DNA from 2 places in the Paenibacillus sp. 37 genome. Region 2 is predicted to be linked to the other one. Evidence: a T-box and tRNA genes for the amino acid it is inferred to sense, from the RefSeq annotation. Region 2 holds a T-box; the other holds one or more tRNA genes.
The links. The T-box of region 2 lies ahead of F0220_RS23975 (valine--tRNA ligase). A T-box ahead of a tRNA ligase gene usually reads a tRNA of that ligase, here a tRNA-Val.
Positions count from the first base shown of each region.

Region 1: it has a tRNA-Val gene. The T-box ahead of F0220_RS23975 (valine--tRNA ligase) is inferred to sense a tRNA for this amino acid. The anticodon was not compared.

Region 1 is NZ_CP043761.1:4,817,541-4,824,875, forward strand. Features, by position in the region: gene F0220_RS20685 (GNAT family N-acetyltransferase) at 1-71, opposite strand, end outside; gene F0220_RS20690 (hypothetical protein) at 103-789, opposite strand; gene F0220_RS20695 (glycoside hydrolase family protein) at 792-1,790, opposite strand; gene F0220_RS20700 (hypothetical protein) at 1,777-2,049, opposite strand; gene F0220_RS20705 (M1 family metallopeptidase) at 2,229-4,439, opposite strand; tRNA gene F0220_RS20710 (tRNA-Val) at 4,627-4,699, opposite strand; gene F0220_RS20715 (GNAT family N-acetyltransferase) at 5,340-5,783, shown strand; gene F0220_RS20720 (DUF3892 domain-containing protein) at 5,896-6,132, shown strand; gene F0220_RS20725 (hypothetical protein) at 6,208-6,489, opposite strand; gene F0220_RS20730 (hypothetical protein) at 6,473-6,694, opposite strand; gene F0220_RS20735 (DUF3889 domain-containing protein) at 6,888-7,214, opposite strand; gene F0220_RS20740 (hypothetical protein) at 7,271-7,335, opposite strand, start outside.
Region 2 is NZ_CP043761.1:5,593,251-5,600,585, reverse strand. Features, by position in the region: gene hemL (glutamate-1-semialdehyde 2,1-aminomutase) at 1-152, shown strand, start outside; gene F0220_RS23990 (RluA family pseudouridine synthase) at 149-1,057, shown strand; gene F0220_RS33020 (LysM peptidoglycan-binding domain-containing protein) at 1,363-2,895, shown strand; T-box leader at 3,051-3,332, shown strand; gene F0220_RS23975 (valine--tRNA ligase) at 3,400-6,066, shown strand; gene F0220_RS23970 (bifunctional folylpolyglutamate synthase/dihydrofolate synthase) at 6,145-7,335, shown strand, end outside.

The DNA.
Region 1 (7,335 bases), 780 kb from region 2:
GATTCATATAGCGTTACTAATTGGTCGAAGCTCTCAGGTGGTTCTATTGAATAATGTATCGATTCTCTCATCAGATACCTCCTCTATCTACTCCATTTTAGTTCAGTTACTCCAGATATCCACTTTCATCTGGGCACATTTGAAATACTTGGCCTCAGCCTTGCTTGTAGTCAGTTTCAACAGACATTGCAGCTCTCCATGTTGGAATAGCCCACCACTAAGGTCAGCAGCAACACCGCCATACTGGTCATCCGCACCAAGCCATACAGATGGTCTCTCCAACCCCGCTGAGAATTGTAATCCGGTGCAGAGGAGCACAGTGAGATTCTTACGGTTCTGCGCCTCGTCTCCTGCTACGCCATGTGTGGTGAAGAATACCATGTTTTGCTTGAAATCGGTGTATGTTCCATCTGCTTTATAGGCACGGACCATACCATACTTCTGATTTACGTTTTGATAAAAGGTGATTCCGGCCTTGCTATCCTTCGATTTAATGCCAACCTGAACTGAAATTCCAATGTTTCCGTTTAATTGTAGCGCTTCCAAAGTGATTGCAATTGCTGTTACTTTTGAGCTGTCAATCAGATGTTTCATTTTTAACTCTGCCGTGGCTCCTGCCGTTGTCGGTGTTGTAACGGTTATGGTCCCTCTGTCGGGCAAAGGCTCAAACGTAGGGGTCCCCACCACCTCCACCCAATCCGGTAACGTTCCGTAAAGAAAATCGGCCACAAGCTGTTTGTGAACCTTTCCAAATGGCACGATCTGACCCGCTGCATCACGTATAACCATCTCTACACCCCCACCGAATAGGCTACACCGATATTATGATCGGTATTGTAATACACGTACACTACCCCGTCCATAACGGACACCATCAAGGATTGCATATTGGTCGTTTCCCAATTTAATGCCGGAAAATATATATCTGAAGGTTTGTCCAGCAGTTGACGAAAGTCTGCGCTGATCTTAGCAATGGCAGGCCGAGCTACAGTCGTGACCCCACCGGAAGCATAAGCCGATAACATGCCCAACCACCACATGCTCCCTTTGTACATAAATACACCAGCATTGGGTCTCGAAATGTTTTCATCCGCCGATAAAGTCGCATCATTACCCCCCATTAATGGTCTCGGATCAGCTAACCAGCTACGTCCGTCATGTGAATGCCAGATACATTTGCGGCCAAAGTCGCCGCCGCCCATCACCGAAAAACCGATCCATTTGCCGCCATTTCTGAAACACGAGAAGTAACCGGTATGACCATCACCAGGGAACCCGGGAGGTTTGTCCAAAATCAAACCCACTCTTGTCCAGTTAATCATGTCTACAGAGGTCGCAAGTGCCGTTGATTGATTGATTCCCAGTCCGTTTTGTTGATAATACATAAAGAACAATTGTTCTTCATCGTTCCAGATCACAAATGGCGTTTCCGTCGAATTCCCAACCACAGTATCGAGATACACCTGTCCGTGTTTGGTCCATGGTCCTGTCGGGCTGTTCGAGTAGGCTAGTCCAATTCCTCCGATATGATTATGGTTGGTAGAATACGTAGCATAATAATCTGCTTTTGCATCAGGGATAAGTCCCTTTACCTTGATCGCCCGAAACCAATAGATTGATTGAAGACCCGCCATTGCAGCGGTATACATAGGATTGTCCATTTTTTTATCAAATTGAGGCGTGTACATCCGTCTGGTTTCTGCATCGCAATAATCATAAGGCGCAACGGCCCTGCTTGCCTTCATCGCTGCGTCGAGTGCTGTCTGAGCAATATTTTCAGTCGTAGACATGGGAACTCAACTCCTTCGTGAGCAGGCTATTACCATTTACCGGTCGCGAATATAAAACATCCGAAGTGTCCTTTAATAGGATTGAAAAATCAACAACATTACCCTCATTTGCAGCCGGCTCCTGAGTAATACAAATGATAGGACAAATTCTAACATTATATGAATACGCTTTCATTTTGTTCATTCCTTTATTTCCTTTACAGTTGTTATCAGCCATTGTCCCTTTCATTGGTACGCCCGGATAATGTTGATCCTTCATATTAATCCCTCCTATTGTTTTCTCCCGATAAGTATATTCATGAAGTTACCTTTCTGTTAAAGCATTATGCCCATATTACAGCCTATTATTCTCAGTCTGGTTTTCATATAAAACATAAACAGGTTAACCAATACAAATTGGCTAACCTGTTTGAACGAAGAAACTGCACAACCAACTACTTATTCCTCCGCAAAAAGTGAAGATATGGGATTGGCTACTTTTTTATTGGATTTCTCCTTGCCTTGGTTATCCAATACATAGTACTGGTAAAAGTCGTTCGTGAATCCAATAGACTCCTGTGTTTTCAGCTTAAAAGCTTCAAATGCCGCATCACTCAGATGATCCTCATTCCAGAAATAATGAAGCATCAATCGATTCTGGTTATAGGGATGTTTGATAACGTATGCACCCGCGGCGAGAGGTTGGTTCATGGTATTTTTCCAAGGAAAACCCGTCTGTTTCGTTCGATCAATAATGTTAAATTTTAAAGCCTGCACCAATCCGTTTGACTTGGCATTGCCAATGACAATAAGGTTACTGTTGCCAATCTCTTTTTTCATCTTTTGCTTCAGTTTCTTGCGATCCCGTATAATGTCGTATCTCATACCGGTCATATCAAGGAATCCGGTCAACTGATTAACCATATCTTCCTGCTGTTTAGTTGCAAGCTTACTGACCTGATCGCTGAGCACAATGGTTAATTCCTCGCCTTGAAGGACTTTGTCCATCAATCGATTCATCACTTCATAAGGCAGATTAGGGATCATGCCCATGACAGCCTGATACTGTTGTTGTAACATGTCATGTACATAGGCGGCGGTCTCTTCCTGTGATAATTGGTATTCCGGCTTTAAGACAAAGTTAGGCTGATATAGGGCCATCTGCATTTCTGAACGTACTTCCTTACCAAGCACATCTTCAATGGTGTGAAGCAGCCCCTCTAAAGTTGCATTCTGGTACACGTAGCGTTTGAAATATGTTCTCATGAACTCGTCAAATTTCTCTTCGCCGACGGTACGGTAAAGCTGATAGATCGCTTGTCTTCCCTTCTGATAATATACCAAACCTGCTAAATCCCCAGCTTCATCGTTTGTTGACGCAATCGCCATCTCTACGGGCGCCGTATCAAACTGTACGGATCTGAACCCATTTAACTTATCTCCCTGTTTCTCTGCAAAATACACCATGGAGAAATCGGCAAAGCCTTCATCCAGGAAGGATTCGGTCTCCGAGTTATTACCGATCAATGCATGGAACCACTGATGCGCTATTTCATGAACAAAGGTTGTGTCTTCTTCTGGAATAGCACCATTTTGAATCTGTCCCATCTGGATGAGCCTCGCATACTCCACGGCAACGCCTTGTACATACGTCTCGACAATTCGGAACTCTGGATAGGGATACTTGCCATATTTCTCACTATAAAAATCGATGACCTTGAATGCCTGATTAATGTACCGGTCAACTATCTTTTTCTTGGATGGATCATCGTTGTAATAATAGTATTCCACCGTCAGACCGTTACGGGTAGCGCGCTCCACTTGAAGATTAGGACTGGCAAAGAAAACAAACTCTCTCGTATTCTCGGCTACGGCAGAAACAATTTTACGTCCATGTTCTGTACTGTCTTGAGTGGTGATAGAGCCAAGCATGGCTACCTGATACTCCTCAGGCACATTAAATTGAACTTCAAAGTCCGATGAGGTGTAATAATCGCTCTCAAAAGTTCGACTATACGGTGCCTTGTTCCATTGATGCTTAACCTCGTCGTAAACAGACATCACCGGGAACCAGTGCGCACCATTGATCATGTCCTTGTAGTAGGAAACTCGCTGTGAGCCATAGGGTATATTCAACTGAAACTCCAGTTGGAATGATACAGATTCGCCTGGTTGAACGGGCTCTTTCAACTGCACGGTCAACGCTTGGTTTTCCTTATGGAAATCGAGAGATTGGCTATCTGCTGTTACAGCCTGAATATCGATGCCACCCAGAAAGTCCTCCGCTGTCTTCTCCGGGTGATCTTCACTAATCTTTTCATTATGCTGTTGGTACATGCTCGCCTGTGTAGACTTGGAGAGGTTTGCGTCAGCATATGTATGAAGGACCAACTGCTGGAGGGTATCCTTGCTTGTGTTGCGATACGTTACCTTCTCGCTCCCCTGGATCGTCATGTCCTTCTCATTTAATCGAGCATGGATCTGGTATTGAATCGGGGCCTGCTCTAAAGAGTCTTTCTGTGTGTTATGTATCTTCGTAGATACAGGTGGGACTGCTTCCGCTGCCACAACCCCCATGCTGGCAAGTGGGCTTGTTGCCAGTATTAAAGCCAGTGTACCCGCAATCCCTACTCTGGCTAACTTTGATGTAAATGGGTTTGAATAATTCATTAGTTCTCTCCTTCTCCTGTTCTATGATGACCTCAGAACCAAGTATAGAAGAGGAACCTTACGTTGAATTTATGTTTTATTTAAGTTTTGTTTAAAAAAAGGAAAAGAACATGAAGCTTTCTCAAATCTCATTCATGTTTGTATGTAAAAAAAGAAAAGAAGCCTACATCGTAAGGCTTCTCGTGTATGATCTGTAGTGGGCTCGAACCACTGACCCCTACCCTGTCAAGATAGTGCTCTCCCAGCTGAGCTAACAGATCATGATATATAAATGTTTCCCAATCAAGTAACAGTATCATATCAAGTAACCGTGTTCATTGTCAATGATTTATTTGGTTATAATTCACCCGAAATGGTGCACAATAAAGGAAAGATTACCATTTCTACAACGAGGTGAATTCCCTATGAGAAACTTAACAAAACGGTCAACATCCAATAAATATACATTTACCAAATGCTTCTTTCTCTTTGCTGGGCTTGTGATTCTCAGTACAACCGTTACTGGTTGCAGCTTAGAGAGGGATGAACATACAGTTCAATTCCAACAGTTAAAACAGCCCAATGAAAATGGTGAATCTCTTCCCGTTTGGCTGGACGTATACTCCAAATCTGTAATTCAAGATGTATATTCTCCGCGAGGAAGCAGTGAAGTCTTGCCGTGAAGGTTAACAGATGAATTACTCATCTTCATCCCACTTGCGTGAGTATGCTTTCTTCGTAACGTAATACAACAGAGTAATCATTCCCGCCGACATTAACAAGGTAATGACCATGATGCCTGTCATGCCCATCACTATCCCCTCCTCTCCCAATATGTTCCAGACTTCACTATACAGGAAAAACATTTTTTTGTATAATTCAGTCTGATATGTCGCGCAAGAGCAGAAAGAAGGAATGGAATTGGCAGCTGAGATTAGTTATGTATCGACAGAAGAACAACTGGAGCAAGCCCTGGGAATTCGCCATCACGTTTTTGTGATCGAGCAACAGGTGCCTGCCGAGATTGAGATTGATCAATTTGATGTCATCAGTCCAGATGTGCATCATGTATTGTTAAGTACGGATGGCCAAGCTGTAGCCACAGGACGTCTGATCTATTACAGCAAGGATACGGCCAAAATGCAGCGAATCGCAGTGCTTAAATCTCATCGTTCATTTGGTTATGGACGTGTGCTTCTGCTCGCGATGGAGGAGCGAGCACGTGAACTCGGCTTATCCTATTCTGTACTGGATGCTCAATGTCAGGCACAGAAATTCTATGAAAAACTGGGTTATGAAGTGATTTCGGAAGAACCTTTTTATGATGCAGATATTCTGCATGTTCGTATGAGAAAGAGCTTGTAAAACTTCGGCATTGGCAAGTCTGATCAGCATATGATGCATACTTCCCATGAATTCGGATAGGCTAATCAGGTAAACAGATTCCTATCTCGTCATATAAGGAGAGTGTGACATCATGGATCAAACGACACGCGAGAGTTTCACAGCAGTACAGAAAAATGGTGACGGTGACCTGACAGCTTTTCAGACTTCAGCAGGACGTGTACTGGATTATCAGCAAGCACTTGCAGAAGTAAAAGCTGGTGCTATTGCCGGTGTGAATGTATTTAAAGGCAAGGATGGCGAAATGTACATTCGCGGCGATGCCGACGGTGATCCAACCAACAACCTGGACCAACTTCCCCATTTCTAAAATAGATGCACATGTCGTACATGTGACACAGTAAGCGCCGATCCGGATATCCGGGTTGGCGTTTTCTTATTATGATTAGTAGTCCGTAAAATATTTTACGGAATCACCGGAAGGTTGGCTTTTGCGAATCGGCTGTTGTACCTGTTCCCATGCCTGTAAAATCTGTATACCTTCGAGAGTAGACCGATTCTCCCACGCGATGTGCCCGGTTCGTTCAAGCTCCAGCAAAGACTCATGAATGTAAGCTCTGCTTCGTCCCGTCTTGTTCTCCAGTTCATCCATACGCGGCAGCCTGCGCCGTTGTCCTGTATAGTTCACCAAAATACGTAAAATCTTGCGTTCAAAGTCGTTCAGCATACTTTACCTCCCCATTCAGATCCGTAACAGGACGCCATGCCAGAATACCTTGCTCCAGAAATGTTCGGGGTGAGCCTTCTTTTCCCGCTGATGCTCTAATCATCCCGCCACGTACACTGTTAATTCGAATCTGTCGCTGCGTAATCTGCCCTGCACGATCCATGTAGACAAGCTCCACCATCTGGCCAATATATTTCCCTAGCATAATCATCCCTCCGATAAGAACATTTGTTTGTATTTCATATTATATGCGAACATAAGTTCTTTATTCAATAGTAAAAAAAGGATTTTGTAAAATAAAAAACCAGACCTTCACCTTAATGATCAAGGCAGTCTGGTTCAACCCATAGTATAGCTAATATGAAACATGGCTTGTAATGACCAAGTTCAGTAGCGGATCAGTGTCGATCCGATTCCGAAAATTGCACTTTCTTTAACTGTTGTGTAGATGGATTAAAATCAACATTTACATAGACTGCGAATTGCTTGCCGTCTTTAGCACGAACCCACAGCTTGAACTGTTCCCGTGATTGATCCGCTGTTAGGGAGGTACGACCGATATGCTTATAGTCCAAAATATCCACATTATACTTGGTCTGTGTTTCTTTGACCGCAATAATTCCCCACTTCGCATAATCCGGGATGGCTCCACCCGTAGCCGAGGCAGGTGTGAATCCCGTTAAACTAAGCATAACCGTAAGTATTGTAACGATGAGCATTCTCATTTCACTCACTCCTTGGGACAATATGTTTCTGTTATATTGCCCGTCCGGCTTTCATTTTACACGAATAAACGAAAGATCCAGGCCAGTGGCCGTAGGGAAAAAGGAACCACATGAACAAGCC
Region 2 (7,335 bases):
ATCAATTCCGTCGTTATTTTGCGGCCATGATTGATCATGGTGTGAGTGTTGCACCTTCGCAATACGAAGGCATGTTTGTCTCTGGTGTGCACACAGAGCAGGATATTGACGATACGATTGAGGCGAATCGTAAAGCTCTTCAATCACTATGACCATCAAAAGTTGGAAACGCCGCGGGGAATGGCTTGAGCTGATGCCAGGGAAAGCCGTAACAGGCAGTTTGGACAAACCGATAGCCGCAGAGCAATGGTTATTGTCTGAACTTCAGTTTCCGGAGAAACTGCTTCGTCAGCTGAAAGCAAACCAAGGAATACAACTTGCAGGGGACCGGCTTCGGCTGGCCCTTTTTGCGTCCCAGCCAATCGATGTTGAGCCACGCTGGGCTGATGTGGATGTATTGTATGAGGATGATTTCTGTCTGGTTATGCACAAACCGGCAGGTATGAAACTGCATCCAGATGGAAGCCGTACCGATCAGGCCATCACGCTGGATCATGTGGTTGCCTCCTATTATGAAATGAACGGAATACAGGCGAGCGTTCGCCATGTTCATCGACTGGATGAGGATACAACCGGACCTGTTCTGTATGCCAAAAATGCTTTTGCTCTAGCCAAACTGGATGAAGCGATGCGTCGCAAAGAGATTGGTCGCCATTATATAGCCATTGCAGGTGGACAAATCCCCCTTGAACTCCACAAAATTGATGCTCCGATTGGTAAGGATAGACATCACAAGCAGCGCAGACGAGTCTCGGAAGGTGGACAGGAAGCTGTTACTCGTGTGGAGATCGTTGAAGTGTGGGAACGAGCAACCCTTGTGCGATTAAAGCTGGATACAGGACGAACACACCAAATTCGTGTACACCTGAGTTACGCGGGACATCCGCTTATTGGTGATGCGTTGTATGGAGGTAGAGCGGATGCCATTGGACGACAAGCACTTCACGGAGAGATGCTTAAGTTTGGTCATCCGTTAACCGGAGCGATGATTGAAGTGAATGATCCTTGGCCATCCGATTTCACACAATTGGCAGAACGTGAAAAGGTGTATTCATAAATGATATAGAGCGAACTTTAATAGTTACACGAGAACGGAGAGGACAGAAATAACGTGAAGAAGCGGAGCGTTCGCCTAAAAGCTTTCTGAAAGAAAGCTGCATCGGAAGCATATGCTTCGCCGTTATCCCCGGATCTGCTCTTTGAAGAAGGGAATCAAAAAAAATCTGGGGATACAAGGTTTTTCAAAAGGTGGCATGCTCATCTCATTCAAGGCATATAGATGGGGTAACGAAGGATTTGGACCATGGATCAGTCCCATGAGAAGGATCATGGTGAACATATGCCGAAAGGAGGACGCCACCTTTGTTGAATCAACCTTATGGTTTGCGGTTCGATATTTATGAGCGCGTTCATTTGTCTGAGGGAGTCCCTGCGATTGAGGAATTGGAGGAAATTGAACTATACCCGCGCATTCAAGTCATAGGGCAGGATGATCATGCCACGTTAAGAGGGCATCTTTTGCTTACAGGTGCGTACAGAGGAGAAAATGAGGCTTCAGAGGAGCTCAAACATTTCATTCCCGTGGAGATCACAGTGCCTCTGAACCGGGTCAGATCGATTGAGGATATTTCCATCGAGATCGAAAATTTTGACGTGGATCTGTTATCCAATCGTAGTCTGAATATTACTGGCGTGTTGTCGCTGCGAGGCATCGAGGGCTTTCCTGTTGAAGAGCCACAAGTTTGGTCAGCAGATGAATTTACGGTAGTCCACTCACCGGATGCTCAGCAATCCAACCGTTCCGATGAAGCAGAACAGACAGGTAGCGACCCCAACACATTTGCACAAGAGTATCTGCTCCAGCGGAGTGAGGAAGAGAGACTTGCGAATGCAGCAGAACTTGCATATGGTGCCCCGGAATATCATCAGGAATATGCGAACTTATCATCGGCCGAGTCACTTCAATCTGAGGAGCAAAGTGCGGAGTATGCTAACGAAAACAGACAACCTGATGCAGACGAAGATCCCGCATCTCTGACAGAGAATGGAGATGAATTGGCATCCCATGAGCAATACAGCGAACCTTCTCCGATCTCGTCATTTATGGCTGAGACCGCTGATCGGTTAGCTTCTTACCCTGAGTCGGAACCAGTGCTGCCTCTGGAAGAAGAGTCTTTAGCGTGGTCCGAGCCTTCTGGGGATGCATTGCCTGAGGAGCCTAGAAATTCAGATCAAGTAGTCCCAGAGCCTACTGCTCAATCATCTAATGAGTTTGCAGCACCAGATGTACCGGACGCACCAGATGTATGGCATTTCGAATCAGCGAGATCTGTACCTCAGCAGGAGAATCAGGCAGTTGATGTTCCGGTTGAACCACAGGCGGAGAACTGGCAAGGTGTATTCGGTTCGTCCGAAGCAGGCAATGCAGAGGAAGAACGTCCGTCTTTTGAAGCGACTGGGGTAGATGAGTTTGTGCAGAACGAAGCATTTGTTCCTGAACCTGTTGCTGAGACGGAAGACAAGCCGGAGTTGAAGGTTGCTTTTGGCAGCAAAAAGGAATCCGCACCACGACAAGAGGAGGGTGTAGGTATCTCTTCCTTGTTATCCTCTGGCAGATCAGCACGCGATGCTGAAGTGGAGAGAGGCGAAGAGCTTCCAGCCGGTGTGATACAGGAAGAAACGTATGCACCTGAGGATGTGGAATGGAAGAATCTGTTCCTGGGAACGATCGTGGACCAGACGCCATTCCGTAAGGTGAAACTGTGTATCGTCCAGCGGGAAGATACACTGGATGCCATTGCAGATCGATACCAATTGAGCACGAGGGAACTTCAGTTGTATAACCGATTATCTGAACAAGTTGTGGAAGAAGGTCAGATATTGTACATCCCTTAATCCGTAGTTAAAGCCTTCGTTACGACCCGTGATCCCCTTGAGGATTGCGGGTTTTTGCATGTTTCGTCCTAAACCTGCATTCCAGCGCTCTTTATCCGCTGTTGTCAGGTTGACTATCGCGCACGAGCAAGGTATGATGTGTGTAGGTTTTTTGAAGAACAACGTGGAACGGGAGTAGTAGACAGTATGACCTTTCAGAGAGTGGAATTGCAACGCTGTGAGATTCCGCAGGAACCAACTGATCGAAGTCGCCCGGGAGTTGCCTGTTTGAATACAAGGGATAAATGAGATTTATCGTCATTTATTTCTGAGGTAGGATGGGCCGGTAGCAGCCGTTATCTGCTTGAAGTGTCACGTCATGTACAGAGGGTGAAGTCTATCTTGCTGTTGGCGTGAAACAAAGGTGGTACCGCGAAAGCTAACCTTTCGTCCTTTGATGGATGAAAGGTTTTTTTTGTTTTTTTTGGCGAAGATGATGAAGATGAAGTAACGGAGGAATGACACATGTCTGAGGAAAAAAAATCAGCTGCAACAGAAATGCCGACCACTTACGATCCTAAAGCGGCAGAGGACAAATGGTACTCCACCTGGATGGAGCGCGGATATTTCAAAGCCGGTCAACGTAAAGATGCCGAACCGTATACGATTGTAATTCCACCCCCAAATGTGACCGGGATGCTGCACATCGGGCATGCGCTCGACTTTACACTACAGGATATTCTGATCCGCACCAAACGGATGCAGGGTTATGATGCACTGTGGCTTCCGGGTTCCGACCATGCAGGTATTGCTACCCAAACCAAAGTGGAGCAGAAGCTGCGTGAAGAAGGTCTGACCCGTTATGATCTGGGACGTGAGAAGTTTCTGGAGAAAGTATGGGACTGGAAAGATCAATATGCAACTACCATCCGTCAGCAATGGGGCAAAATGGGATTGTCGCTTGATTACTCACGTGAACGTTTTACGCTGGATGAAGGTCTGTCCCAAGCGGTTCGTAAAGTATTTGTTCAACTGTATGAAAAAGGCCTTATTTACCGAGGCAAACGCATCATTAACTGGGACCCGGTGAACCGGACAGCTCTGTCCGACATTGAGGTTGAATATAAAGAGGTTCAGGGTCATTTGTACCATCTGCGGTACCCGCTCAAAGATGGAAGTGGCTACGTTACCGTGGCAACAACGCGTCCAGAAACGATGCTGGGTGATACAGCAGTTGCTGTTCATCCGAAGGATGAGCGCTATGCAGATATGATTGGTAAAGTGCTTGTACTGCCTATCATTGGACGAGAAATTCCAATTATCGCTGATGATTACGTGGATAAAGAATTTGGAAGTGGTGCTGTTAAAATCACGCCTGCGCATGATCCAAATGACTTTGAAGTAGGTCTTCGTCATGACCTGCCTCAGATTACGGTAATGGATGAGAGCGGCACAATGAATGCTGAGGCAGGCAAGTATCAGGGACTGGATCGCAGTGACTGCCGCAAGCAGATTGTTGCTGACTTGAAAGAGCAGGGCGTATTGATCAACATTGAGGATCACACGCATCAGGTTGGACACAGTGAACGTACGGGAGCTGTTGTTGAGCCGTATCTGTCTACACAGTGGTTCGTTGAGATGAAGCCACTTGCAGAGAGAGCGATTAAGAAGCAACAGAGCGGCGAAGGGGTTAATTTTGTTCCAGATCGTTTTGAGAAAACCTATCTGAACTGGATCGAGAACGTTCGTGACTGGTGTATTTCCCGTCAACTGTGGTGGGGACATCGTATTCCGGCCTGGTATGATGAGGAAACGGGTGAAATCATTGTATCTGCTGAAGATCCGACAACGCTGCCAGAGTATGCTGGACGCAAGCTCAGACAGGACGAAGATGTACTCGATACTTGGTTTAGCTCCGGCTTATGGCCGTTCTCCACGCTAGGCTGGCCGGAAGATACGGAAGATCTGAAACGTTATTATCCGACAAGTGTACTTGTGACAGGGTATGACATCATATATTTCTGGGTTGCACGTATGATTTTCACTGCACTGGAATTCACGGATGAGATTCCGTTCAAGGATGTGCTGATGCATGGTCTTGTTCGTGATGCAGATGGACGCAAAATGTCCAAATCATTGGGCAACGGTGTAGATCCGCTGGATGTGATCGAGAAATATGGCGCAGACGCAATGCGTTACATGATCTCAACCAGCAGCACGCCAGGCCAGGATCTCCGTTTCCGTTGGGAACGGGTGGAGCAGGCTCGTAATTTTGCCAACAAGATCTGGAACGCTTCGCGCTTTGCATTGATGAATCTGGAAGGATTCACCTATGAGGAACGTGACATTAGCGGAGAGCTTGGTACAGCGGATTATTGGATTTTGCACCGTCTGAACGAAACTTCCCGCGATATTACGCGTCTAATCGAAGCGTATGAGTTTGGGGAAACGGGTCGTGTGTTGTATAACTTTATCTGGGATGACCTGTGTGACTGGTACATTGAGTTTGCTAAGCTGTCCTTCTATGGGGAAGATCCGGTTGCCAAGAAGAAAACACAATCTGTGCTGGCTTATGTGCTGGATCAGACCATGCGCCTGATTCATCCGTTTATGCCATACATCTCCGAAGAGATCTGGCAGCATCTGCCACATGAAGGTGAGACGATTACGTTGGCAGCATGGCCGGTATATGATCCTGCTCTGGAGAACCCGGAGGCTGTTGCCGAGATGAACCTGCTCATGGATACCATTCGTGCAGTTCGGAACATTCGTGCAGAAGTGAACGTGCCTATGAGCAAAAAGATCGAATTGATGGTAAAAGCAAATAGCCCTGAAGCGTCCAGCATCATCGAACGTAACAGTCATTACATCAAACGTTTCTGTAACACGTCCGAGTTCGATAGTGGGCTGGATCTAAGCTCCCCGGATAAGGCGATGACTGCAATCATCACAGGGGCAGAACTATACTTGCCGCTGGCTGGTCTTATTGATATCGAACAGGAAGTGGCTCGCCTGGAGAAAGAGTTACAGAACCTTGAGGGCGAAGTACTCCGTGTGGAGAAAAAGCTGTCGAATCAAGGCTTTGTTGCCAAAGCGCCTGCCAAGGTTATTGAGGAAGAGCGCGCCAAGCAAGCAGACTATTCCGATAAACGGGATAAAGTGATTGCACGAATCAAGGAACTGAAAGGCTAATATATTTGGGTCGGATGGAGAGCCATTATGCCATCCGGCCGCTTTTTTCACTCAAACTCGGGACCGAAGGTGAATCAGATGACGGAATTAGACGGGACAGATGCAGCAGCTCCTTTACTTACGTATAACGAGGCCGTGGACTGGATCAATGGCCTTATTCCTTTTGGCATTCGACCTGGATTGGAACGAATCGAGAGTCTGATGTCTATGTTAGGCAATCCTCACCAACGTCTCAAATTTATTCACGTCGCGGGAACGAACGGCAAAGGTTCGACTTGCGCTTTTTTGACGTCAGTGCTTCTTCAGGCTGGATATGATGTGGGTACCTTTACGTCGCCTTATATCACCAAGTTTACGAACCGTTTTCAATACAACGGCGAGGATATTCCGGAAGAGACTTTGTTGAAGATCTCTAACCGTCTGCGCCCGTTGGTTATGGAAATGGCATCTACTCCGCTTGGTTCCCCAACGATGTTTGAGGTGTCCACGGCTCTCGCGCTTCTGTATTATGCAGAAGAGTGCTACCCTGATGTTGTGGTATGGGAGACGGGGCTGGGGGGAAGGATGGACGTAACGAATATTGTTTCGCCTGTTGTGTCCGTCATCACCAACATTGGTATGGATCACACGGATGTGCTTGGAGATACGATTGAGCAGATTGCTGGAGAAAAGGCAGGCATTATCAAGCCGGGAGTACCCGTTGTGACCTGCGCGACGCAACCTGAAGCTGTGAAAGTGATTCAGGAGAAAGCACAGCAGCTTCAATCAAGCCTGTATTTGGCTGGAGATCAATTCTCTTATCATCGACTGGAGAGTAATGAGAACGGACAATCTTTTCATTTTACCGGCCCGTTTCGTGATCTGGACGTTCGCATACGCATGCAAGGCTCACATCAATGTGACAATGCTGCGGCCGCACTGATGGTGCTTGAATTGCTTAGACAATACATGGCATTTATGCTGGATGACAACGATATTGCACTTGGACTGGAGAATGCTTTCTGGGCAGGAAGATTCGAAAAAGTCGTCGATGAACCCCGAATTGTGCTTGATGGAGCACATAATCCGGAAGGGGCAGAGTCACTGGCCAAGAGCATTGTGGATGTCTATCCGCACAACAAGTTAATTTTGATGATGGGTATGTTGGCAAATAAGCATCACGAAGCGTATTTGCAGCATATACTGCCACTAGTGGATACGCTGATCCTGACCGAGCCAGATTTCCGACGCAAAATGGATGCAGCCGAATTGCTGCAGATTGTCGAACGG